DNA from 3 places in the Streptomyces sp. WAC04114 genome. Region 2 is predicted to be linked to each of the others. Evidence: riboswitches for the same ligand, from Rfam matches in the RefSeq annotation. Region 2 holds a riboswitch; each other region holds the start of a gene.

What was found. Region 2 has a riboswitch for thiamine pyrophosphate ahead of K4G64_RS03270 (thiamine ABC transporter substrate binding subunit). Riboswitches for the same ligand answer to the same signal wherever they lie in the genome.
Region 1: another riboswitch for thiamine pyrophosphate. It lies ahead of thiO (glycine oxidase ThiO); the one in region 2 lies ahead of K4G64_RS03270 (thiamine ABC transporter substrate binding subunit).
Region 3: another riboswitch for thiamine pyrophosphate. It lies ahead of thiC (phosphomethylpyrimidine synthase ThiC); the one in region 2 lies ahead of K4G64_RS03270 (thiamine ABC transporter substrate binding subunit).

The regions. Positions count from the first base shown of each region.
Region 1 covers NZ_JAIGQA010000024.1:13,703-17,220, reverse strand. The annotation lists gene K4G64_RS09800 (thiazole synthase) at 1-704, opposite strand, end outside; gene thiS (sulfur carrier protein ThiS) at 707-907, opposite strand; gene thiO (glycine oxidase ThiO) at 904-2,082, opposite strand; TPP riboswitch at 2,080-2,191, opposite strand; gene K4G64_RS09785 (hypothetical protein) at 2,244-2,594, shown strand; gene K4G64_RS09780 (NAD(P)/FAD-dependent oxidoreductase) at 2,627-3,518, shown strand, end outside.
Region 2 covers NZ_JAIGQA010000005.1:85,153-88,670, forward strand. The annotation lists gene rlmN (23S rRNA (adenine(2503)-C(2))-methyltransferase RlmN) at 1-1,044, shown strand, start outside; TPP riboswitch at 1,099-1,205, shown strand; gene K4G64_RS03270 (thiamine ABC transporter substrate binding subunit) at 1,330-2,367, shown strand; gene K4G64_RS03275 (iron ABC transporter permease) at 2,406-3,518, shown strand, end outside.
Region 3 covers NZ_JAIGQA010000003.1:67,719-71,236, reverse strand. The annotation lists gene thiC (phosphomethylpyrimidine synthase ThiC) at 1-1,526, opposite strand, end outside; TPP riboswitch at 1,519-1,708, opposite strand; gene K4G64_RS02045 (YibE/F family protein) at 1,781-3,478, shown strand.

The sequences.
Region 1 (3,518 bases), on a different contig from region 2:
CGATAGGCCAGCCGCCCCGCCTCCACGGCATGCCGCATCGCGTCGGCCATCAGCACCGGCTCCTGCGCCCGCGTCACCGCCGAGGCGAGCATCACACCCGCGCACCCCAGCTCCATCGCCAGCGCCGCGTCCGAGGCCGTACCCGCGCCCGCGTCGAGGATCACCGGCACGCGCGCGTGCTCCACGATCAGCTGGAAGTTGTGGGGGTTGCGGATCCCCAGGCCGGAGCCGATCGGCGACCCCAGCGGCATGATCGCAGCGCAGCCCACGTCCTCCAGCCTCCGGGCCAGCACCGGGTCGTCGTTGGTGTACGGCAGCACCGTGAACCCGTCGTCGACCAGGGTCTCGGCCGCCTCCAGTGTCTCGATCGGGTCCGGCAGCAGCGTGCGCTCGTCGGCGATGACCTCCAGCTTGACCAGGTCGGTGCCGAGGGCCTCGCGCGCCAGACGGGCCGTGAGGACGGCCTCGCCGGCGGTGAAGCAGCCCGCCGTGTTGGGCAGCACCCGGATACCGAGCCGGTCGAGGACGGACAGCACCGAGCCGTGCACCGAGGCGTTCACCCGGCGCATCGCGACGGTCGTCAGCTCCGTCCCCGAGGCGACGAGCGACCGCTCCAGCACATCCAGGCTGGGCGCTCCGCCCGTGCCCATGATCAGACGGGAGCTGAACGACGTACCACCGAGGGAGAACGGATCGTCGGCCATGGTCAGCCTCCTTGGACGGCGGTGAGGACTTCCACGCGGTCTCCCTCGGCCAGGGGCGTGGCGGGCCACTGCGTGCGCGGGACGACGGTCTCGTTGAGGGCGGCGGCCACGCCCGAGGGCGAGGCGGTGAGCGACCTCACGACGGTGTCGAGAGCCGTGCCGGGCCGGACGTCCCGGGGCTCCCCGTTGACGGAGATGTTCATGCGGGCTGCTCCGAGAGTGCGGTGGCGGGACTGAAGCGCTTCGGCGTGAAGGGGCGCGCCTCCTCGGGGAGTTCGCCCGTCGCCAGGACGTGCGCCATGGCGTCGCCGGTCACGGGTGTGAGCAGGACGCCGTTGCGGTAGTGGCCGGTGGCCAGCAGCAGCCCTTCCAGACCGGTCGGGCCCAGCAGCGGCGCGTTGTCGGGTGAGCCGGGCCGCAGCCCGGCCCGGGTCTCGGTGAGCGGCAGCTCGGTGATGCCCGGGACCAGTTCGTGCGCGTCCCGCAGCAGCTCGTACACGCCGCCCGCGGTCACGGTGGTGTCCCAGCCCAGCTCCTCGCTGGTCGCCCCGACGACGAGCTCGCCGCTCGCGCGCGGCACCAGGTAGACGTGGCTGCCGCGCACCACCGCGCGCACGGTCCGGTTCAGGAACGGCCCGTGCCGCCGCGGCATGGTCAGCCGCAGGACCTGCCCCTTCACCGGCCGCACGGGAGGCAGCACGTCCTGCGGAACGCCCGCGAGCCGCCCGCTGAGGCTGCCCCCAGCGAGCACCACCTGCCCGGCTGCCACCGCGCTCCCGTCGGCCAGGACGACACCCGTGGCCCGGTCCCGGACGACGGTCAGCCGCTCCGCCCACGTCCGGTGGAAGACCACGCCGGCCCGCTCGCACGCGGCGACCAGCGCCCCGGCCAGCCGCCGCGGGTCGATCTGGTGATCGCCGTCGACCCGCAGCCCGCCGCGCACGCCCGGCGCGAGCATCGGCTCCAGGCGTCGGCACTCGCGGCCCGACAGCCACTGCGACTCCAGCCCCGACTGCTGCTGCAGGGCGTGCAGTTCGCGCAGGTGGGCCCGGTCGTCGGCGTCCAGGGCCACGGCGAGCGTGCCGCAGCGGCGGTAGCCGAGGTCCTGGCCGGTCAGCTCGGTGAGCTCGGCGGCGAAGTCCGGGTAGCGGCGGGCCGAGACGAGGTTCAGGCCGAGCAGGGTCTGCTCGCCGTAGTGCAGTTCCGTGACGGCGGCCAGCATGCCGGCCGCCACCTGTGCGGCTCCGCCGCCGGGCTCGGGGTCCACGACGGCGGTGGTGAACCCGCGTTGCGCGGACCGCCAGGCCGTGACCAGGCCGATGATCCCGCCCCCGATGACGAGGACGTCCGACGGTGCGGACGTGGACGTAGGCGACATGGGCGTCCAGCCCCTCCCTTCGCCGGCATGACCCGGATCAGGTTCGTACGGTCGGAGGCCGCCAGCCTCCCTCTCAGCCCGGTGCGTCCGGGCTCCCGCGAGTGCTTTACGTTGGCCACCCTAGCCCGATGCCGTATCCCGCAGTAAGGGAGCCTCCGACCATGGCCCGATCCCTCGACGGTCTCGTCCTCGCCCCGGTCGCCGACCAGGCACCCGGTCAGGTGGGCACCCGCACCCGCTTCACCTACCACGAGCGGCAGGGCGAGATCTGGGCCGAGTACACGGGCGGCGACGTCGTACGCGGGCATCTCGTGGGTACCCGGAAGGGTGACCGGCTGGACTTCCGGTACGTCCAGCTCAAGCGGGACGGCACCACGTCCTCGGGGCACTGCGTCTCGACGGTCGTGGAGCTGCCCGACGGGCGGGTGCGGCTGGAGGAGACCTGGGAGTGGGAGTCCCAGCGGGGTGAGGGCACGAGCGTTGTGGAGCAGGTCACGGCGCATGAGCACTGACTGACAATTCGTCAGGTGTCTATGGTGATCAGGTGAGCGAGCAGACGCAGCAACCAGGTTCGTCCGCGCCGCGGCGCGTCGTCGTGGCGGGCGCGGGCATGGCCGGGGTGCAGACCGCCGTCGCCCTGCGCGAGCAGGGTTTCGCCGGGGACGTGATCCTGATCGGCGCCGAGCCCCACCAGCCCTACGACCGGCCCCCGTTGTCCAAGGCCGTCCTGCTCGGCAAGTCCGAGGGCTCCGCCTTCGACGTCGACTTCGAAGCCCTCGGCATCGAACTGCGGCTCGGCTGCGAGGTACTGGGCCTGCGCCCCGCCGCCCACGAGCTCGACACCGAGGACGGGCCCGTGCCCTACGACGTCCTGGTCGTGGCGACCGGCGCCGAACCGGTCCGGCTGCCGGGCGCGGAGGGCGTGCCCGGCGTGCACCTGCTGCGCACCCTGGACGACGCCGAGCGGCTGCGGCCGGTGCTGGCCCGCCGGCACGACATCGTGGTCGTCGGCGCGGGCTGGATCGGCGCGGAGTTCGCCACGGCCGCGCGCGAGGCGGGCTGCGCGGTGACCGTCCTCGAGGCCGCCGAACGGCCCCTCGCCGGGGCACTGCCCGCCGAGGTCGCCGCCCCGATGGCCGGCTGGTACGCCGACGCGGGCGCGGTCCTGCGGACGCACGCGCGCGTGGCGCACGTCGAGCCCGGCGCCGTTCTCCTCGACGACGGCTCGCGACTGCCCGCGGACGCGGTCGTCGTCGGCATCGGCGCCCGTCCCGCGACGGCCTGGCTGGCGGGCTCCGGGGTCGAGCTGGGCGCCCATCGCGAGATCGTGGCCGACGAGCACCTGCGCTCCAGCGCTGTGGACGTGTACGCGGTCGGCGACTGCGCCTCGTTCCCCTCCGGGCGCTACGGCGAGCGGCTGCTGGTCCACCACTGGG
Region 2 (3,518 bases):
CTTGCCGATCTCACTCCTGCCGAGCGCAAGGAGGCCGTCGCGGCTGTCGGGGAGAAGCCGTTTCGTGCCAAGCAGCTCTCGCAGCACTACTTCGCGCGGTACGCGCATGATCCGGAGCAGTGGACGGACATTCCGGCCGGTGCCCGGGGGAAGCTGCGGGAGGCGTTGCTGCCCGAGCTGATGACCGTCGTGCGGCATCTGTCGACCGACCAGGGCACCACCCGCAAGACCCTGTGGCGGCTGTTCGACGGGACGCTCGTCGAGTCCGTGCTGATGCGCTACCCGGACCGGGTGACCATGTGCATCAGCTCGCAGGCCGGATGCGGGATGAACTGCCCGTTCTGTGCGACCGGGCAGGCGGGACTGGACCGGAACCTGTCCACCGCCGAGATCGTGCACCAGATCGTGGACGGCATGCGGGCGCTGCGGGACGGGGAAGTGCCCGGAGGCCCGGCGCGGCTCAGCAACATCGTCTTCATGGGCATGGGCGAGCCGCTCGCCAACTACAACCGGGTCGCCGGCGCCATCCGGCGGCTCACCGACCCCGAGCCCGACGGTGTGGGCCTCTCCCAGCGCGGCATCACCGTCTCGACGGTCGGGCTCGTCCCGGCCATCCACCGGTTCTCCGACGAGGGCTTCAAGTGCCGCCTCGCCATCTCGCTGCACGCCCCCGACGACGAGCTGCGCGACACCCTCGTGCCGGTGAACACGCGCTGGAAGGTCCGCGAGGTGCTGGACGCCGGCTTCGAGTACAGCGCCAAGTCGGGGCGGCGGCTGTCCATCGAGTACGCGCTGATCCGGGACATCAACGACCAGGCCTGGCGTGGTGACCGGCTCGGCCGGATGCTCAAGGGCAGGCCCGTGCACGTCAACCTCATCCCGCTGAACCCGACGCCCGGGTCGAAGTGGACCGCCTCCCGGCCCGAGGACGAGAAGGCGTTCGTGGAGGCCATCGCCGCCCATGGTGTGCCGGTGACGATCCGGGACACCCGTGGTCAGGAGATCGACGGGGCGTGTGGTCAGCTCGCGGCCACCGAACGGTAGTCTGACTGTCGTAAGCACATCTGCATATGCGACACCTGCACCATCCACACCTGCATATTCCGACAGGGGAGCGCCACAGCGCTGAGAGTGCGGCACACGGCCGCAGACCCTCCGAACCTGGCCCAGGTCATTCTGGGTAGGGAGATCGGTCACCACTCGAGCTGTTGCGCCCTGCCCGGGACCACGGAAGTCCCGGGCAGGGCCGCGTCTTCTCCTGGTCACTCCAGGAGGAATCCAGTGAGCAACAACAAGAAGCGGCTGACAGCCGTCGTCGTCGGGCTCGGCATGGCCGGCGCGCTCGCCGCGTGCGGATCGTCCGACGGCGGTCAGGGGTCCGGTGACTCCAAGACCGTGACGCTCGTCAGCCACGACTCGTGGGCCGTTTCCAAGGACGTCATCGCGGCCTTCGAGAAGCAGTCCGGCTACAAGGTCGACGTCCTGAAGGACGGCGACGCCGGGCAGGCCGTGAACAAGGCCATCCTGACCAAGGACAACCCGCAGGGCGACGTCTTCTACGGCGTCGACAACACGCTGCTCTCGCGGGCACTCGACAACGGGCTGTTCCAGTCGTACGAGCCGAAGGGCTCCGACACGATCAAGCCCGAGTACCGCGTCGACCAGGACAAGCACCGGGTCACGCCCATCGACACCGGCGACATCTGCGTCAACTACGACAAGAAGTACTTCGCCGACCACGAGCTCGAGCCGCCGAAGAGCCTCGACGACCTGGTCGAGCCCCAGTACAAGAACCTGCTCGTGACCGAGAACGCCTCCGCCTCCTCGCCCGGCCTCGGCTTCCTGCTCGGCACCGCCGCGAAGTACGGGGACGACGGCTGGGAGGGCTACTGGAAGAAGCTCAAGGCCAATGGCGTGAAGGTCGTCGACGGCTGGGAGCAGGCCTACAACGAGGAGTTCTCCGGCTCCAGCAGCGGCAAGAAGGCCAAGGGCGACCGGCCGCTCGTCGTGTCGTACGCCTCCTCGCCGCCCGCCGAGGTGCTGTACACCAAGCCGAAGCCCACCACCGCCCCGACCGGCGTCGCCGAGGACACCTGCTTCCGGCAGGTCGAGTACGCGGGGCTGCTCGCCAACGCCGAGAACACCAAGGGCGGGAAGGCCCTCCTCGACTTCCTCGTCAGCAAGAGGTTCCAGGAGGACATGCCGCTCAACATGTTCGTGTACCCGGTGACCGAGGGCGCCCAGGTGCCGCCGGAGTTCGTGAAGTACGGCCCGCAGGCGAAGGACCCGGAGACCATGGACCCGGCGAAGATCGCCGAACACCGTGACCAGTGGGTCAAGTCGTGGACCTCACTCGTACTGAAGTAGCCGCCCGGCGGCGGGGCACGACGGCGCGGTTCGGCCTGCTGGCCGCGCCCGTCGTGTTCTTCGCGGTCTTCTTCGCCTACCCCGTCGCCGCGATCGTCGCGCGCGGCCTGAAGGCCGACGGCACCTGGCACCTCGCTCGGATCGGGGAAGTGCTCGCCCAGTCCGACGTCCGGCACGTCCTGTGGTTCACCACCTGGCAGGCGCTGGTCTCCACCGCCCTCACGCTGCTGGTCGCGCTCCCCGGCGCCTACGTCTTCGCACGCTTCGACTTCCCGGGCAAGCAGGTCCTGCGGGCGGTCGTCACCGTCCCGTTCGTGCTGCCGACGGTCGTCGTCGGTACGGCGTTCCTCGCGCTGGTCGGCCGGGGCGGGCTGCTCGACGAGCTGTGGGGCCTACGCCTGGACACCACGGTGTGGGCGATCCTGCTCGCGCACGTCTTCTTCAACTACGCGGTCGTCGTGCGGACCGTCGGCGGGCTCTGGGCGCAGCTCGACCCGCGGCAGGAGGAGGCCGCGCGGATGCTCGGGGCCTCCCAGATGCGGGCCTGGCGGCAGGTCACCCTGCCCGCCCTCGCCCCGGCCGTGGCCGCCGCCGCGCTGATGGTCTTCCTGTTCACCTTCACCAGCTTCGGTGTCGTGCAGATCCTCGGAGGGCCCACCTTCTCCACCCTGGAGGTGGAGATCTACCGGCAGACCTCGGAGATCTTCGACCTGTCGACCGCGGCCGTGCTGACGCTGATCCAGTTCGTCGCGGTGGGCGCGATCCTCGCCGTGCACGCCTGGACCGTGCGGCGGCGGGAGACCGCGCTGCGGCTCGTGGACGCGTCCGTGACCTCGCGCCGACCGCGCGGAGCGGGGCAGTGGGCGCTGCTGGGCGGGGTGCTGGTCACCGTCGGCGTGCTCCTGGTGCTGCCCCTCGCCGTGCTGGTGCAGCGGTCCCTGGACGCGCCGGGCTTCGGCTACTACCGGGCGTTGACCAGCGAGGACGGGGGAGTGTTCCTGGTTCCGCCGATCGAGGCGATCGGCAACTCCCTGTCGTACGCCGTCGCCGCCACGCTCATCGCCGTGCTGATCGGCGGGCTCGCCGCGGCCGCGCTCACCCGCCGGGACGCCGGGCGGTTCGTGCGCGGCTTCGACGCGCTGCTGATGCTG
Region 3 (3,518 bases), on a different contig from region 2:
AACTCGAACCGGGCGTCGGACAGCGCGTCGTCCCACTCCTGCGCACCCGGGTGTCCCTTGGCGAGGTCGGCTGCGTGGGCGGCGATCTTGTAGGTGATGACGCCGGTCTTGACGTCGTCACGGTTCGGCAGGCCCAGGTGCTCTTTGGGCGTGACGTAACACAGCATCGCCGTGCCCCACCAGGCGATCATCGCGGCACCGATGCCGGAGGTGATGTGGTCGTACGCCGGTGCGACGTCCGTGGTCAGCGGGCCGAGCGTATAGAACGGAGCTTCATCGCAGATCTCCTGCTGAAGGTCGATGTTCTCCTTGATCTTGTGCATCGGGACGTGGCCCGGGCCCTCGATCATGGTCTGTACGTTGAAACGCTTGGCGATCCGGTTGAGTTCCCCGAGCGTCCTCAACTCCGCGAACTGCGCCTCGTCGTTGGCGTCCGCGATCGAGCCGGGCCGGAGGCCGTCGCCGAGCGAATACGTGACGTCGTAGGCCGCGAGGATCTCGCAGAGCTCCTCGAAGTTCTCGTACAGGAACGACTCCTTGTGGTGTGCGAGGCACCAGGCGGCCATGATCGAGCCGCCGCGGGAGACGATGCCGGTCTTGCGGTTCGCCGTCAGCGGCACGTACGCCAGGCGCACTCCCGCGTGGACCGTCATGTAGTCCACGCCCTGCTCGGCCTGTTCGATGACCGTGTCCTTGTAGATGTCCCAGGTCAGCTCCTCCGCCCGGCCGTCGACCTTCTCCAGGGCCTGGTAGAGCGGCACGGTGCCGATGGGGACGGGGGAGTTGCGCAGCACCCACTCGCGCGTGGTGTGGATGTTGCGGCCGGTGGACAGGTCCATGACCGTGTCGGCGCCCCAGCGGGTCGCCCAGGTCATCTTCTCGACCTCTTCCTCGATGGAGGACGTCACCGCCGAGTTGCCGATGTTGGCGTTGACCTTCACCAGGAACCGCTTGCCGATGATCATCGGCTCGATCTCCGGGTGGTTGACGTTGGCCGGCAGCACGGCACGGCCCGCGGCGATCTCGTCCCGCACTACCTCCGGCGCCACGTTCTCCCGGATGGCGACGTACTCCATCTCGGGCGTGATCTCGCCGCGACGGGCGTACGCGAGCTGGGTGACCGCCTCGCCGTTCCTCCCGCGGCGCGGCTGGCGGGGCCGGCCGGGGAAGACCGCGTCCAGGTTGCGGAGGCCGCCACGGGGCGAGGTGTGCTTGATGCCGTCGTCCTCGGGGCGGACGGGACGGCCCGCATACTCCTCGGTGTCGCCGCGGGCGATGATCCAGTTCTCGCGCAGCGGCGACAGGCCCCTGCGGACGTCGGTGTCGACGAGCGGATCGGTGTACGGGCCCGACGTGTCGTACAGCGTGACCGACTGGCCGTTGGTGAGGTGCACCTGACGGACCGGCACGCGCAGGTCGGGGCGGGTGCCCTCGACATACGCCTTGTGCCAGCCGATGGACTTCCCGGCCTCCTCGGACTTCTCGTCCTGAACGGAGGCAGGCGTGCGTGCGTCCTTGCTGGTCATGAGACCTACTCCCTACGCCGGCATTACCCGGTAACAGGTTCGGCGGTCGACGCAGCGATTTCCGTCCGGCGACGTTTCGTGTGAAACATCACTCGAGTCCGGCGATGTTTCATGTGAAACATCGCTGGGACGGAGGTCAGCGCCCTCTCAGCCCGGTGCTCCGAGCTCCCGCGTGTACAAAAGGTGCCTCCACGCTAGCGGCAATTCTGGCGCGGTGAACAGAGGGCCCCCCTCGTTCTTGCGATGATCGGGCGGTGACCACGACGCAGCGTCCCCCCTACCCACCGCCCGAACCGCCCCGCCGGTCCGGCACCGGAAACGGCAACGGCCGCGGTGACGGCCATGATTTCGCCGCCCCGGCCGGACACGGGCCGACCGGGGGGCGGAGCCCCGGGCTCGAGTACGGGCGTGACGCGGGTTTCGGCCCCGGCTCGGGCCCCGGTGGTGAGTACGGGCCGGGCGCCGGTGGCGGCCAGGGTGCCGGTCCCTCCGGTGGCCACAGCGGCCCTGGCGGCCCCGCCGGTGGGCAGGGCCCCGGTGACGGGCACGGCTCCGGACCTCGTGGAGGTGGCGGGCACGGTCAGGGCGGAAGCGACGGACGCGGGCACGGCGGTGGCGACGGACACGGTCACGGGCCCGGTCCCGCCCCGGGTGGCGGGCACGGGCACTCCCACAGCCACGGCCCGGCCACGCCCGTATCCCGGCACCTGCGCAAGGTCATCGCGGCGATCCTGATCCCGTTCGCCGCGGCGGTCCTGGTCGGCCTCGCCGTGCTGTGGCCGGGCGGCGCTCCGTCGCACGAGCGCACCGGCGTCGGCTTCGACCGGCAGACCCAGGACGCCACGGTCACCAAGGTGGTCGAGGTGAGCTGCAAGGAGGCCGGCGCTTCGGGCGTCCCGCCGACCGGCGACACCTCCACCGCCGAGGGTTCCTCAGCGGTGCAGCAGGAGCAGGGCACCTGCAAGCGGGCGACGATCCGGGTCGACAGCGGCGACGACAAGGGCCGTACGTTCACCGAGATCGTCCAGCCCGACCAGTCCCGCCAGCTGCACGAGGGCCAGGAGGTCGTGGTCGCCTACGAGCCCTCGGCGCCGAAGGACCTGCAGTACTCGGTCACCGACATCAACCGCCGTCTGCCCATGGGGCTGCTCGCCGGCATCTTCGCGATCGCCGTCGTGGTCGTCGGACGACTGCGGGGCGTCATGGCCCTGGTCGCGCTGGCCATCAGCTTCATGGTGCTGAACTTCTTCATCCTGCCCGCGATCCTGCAGGGCTCGAACCCACTGGTCGTGGCCGTGGTGGGCGCCAGCGCCATCATGCTCATCGCTCTGTATCTGTGCCACGGCCTGTCCGCCAGGACATCGGTGGCCGTGCTGGGCACCCTGATCTCGCTGCTTCTGATCGGCATCCTGGGCTCGGTGTTCATCGACTGGGCGGCCCTGAGCGGCAACACCGACGACAACACCGGCCTGATCCACGGCCTCTACCCGACGATCGACATGAGCGGTCTGCTGCTCGCCGGCGTCATCATCGGCTCGCTGGGCGTGCTCGACGACGTGACGGTCACGCAGACCTCGGCGGTCTGGGAACTGCACGAGGCCAACCCCTCGATGGGCTGGCGCGGGCTCTACCGCGCGGGCATCCGGATCGGCCGCGATCACATCGCCTCGGTCGTCAACACGCTCGTCCTCGCCTACGCGGGTGCCGCACTGCCGCTGCTGCTGCTGTTCTCGATCGCGCAGAGCAGCGTGGGGACGGTCGCCAACAGCGAGTTGGTCGCGGAAGAGATCGTGCGCACGCTGGTCGGTTCGATCGGCCTGGTCGCCTCGGTGCCGGTCACCACGGCTCTGGCGGCGCTGGTGGTCTCCGCCGACCGCCCCGGCGCGGAGCCGGCCGTGGAAGCATCTGCCGTCCCCGCGCGCGCCGGCAGGGGCCGACGCCGCAAGCGCTGACGCCCCCTTGGCCGACGACGGCGCCCCGTCCTCCGCCGCC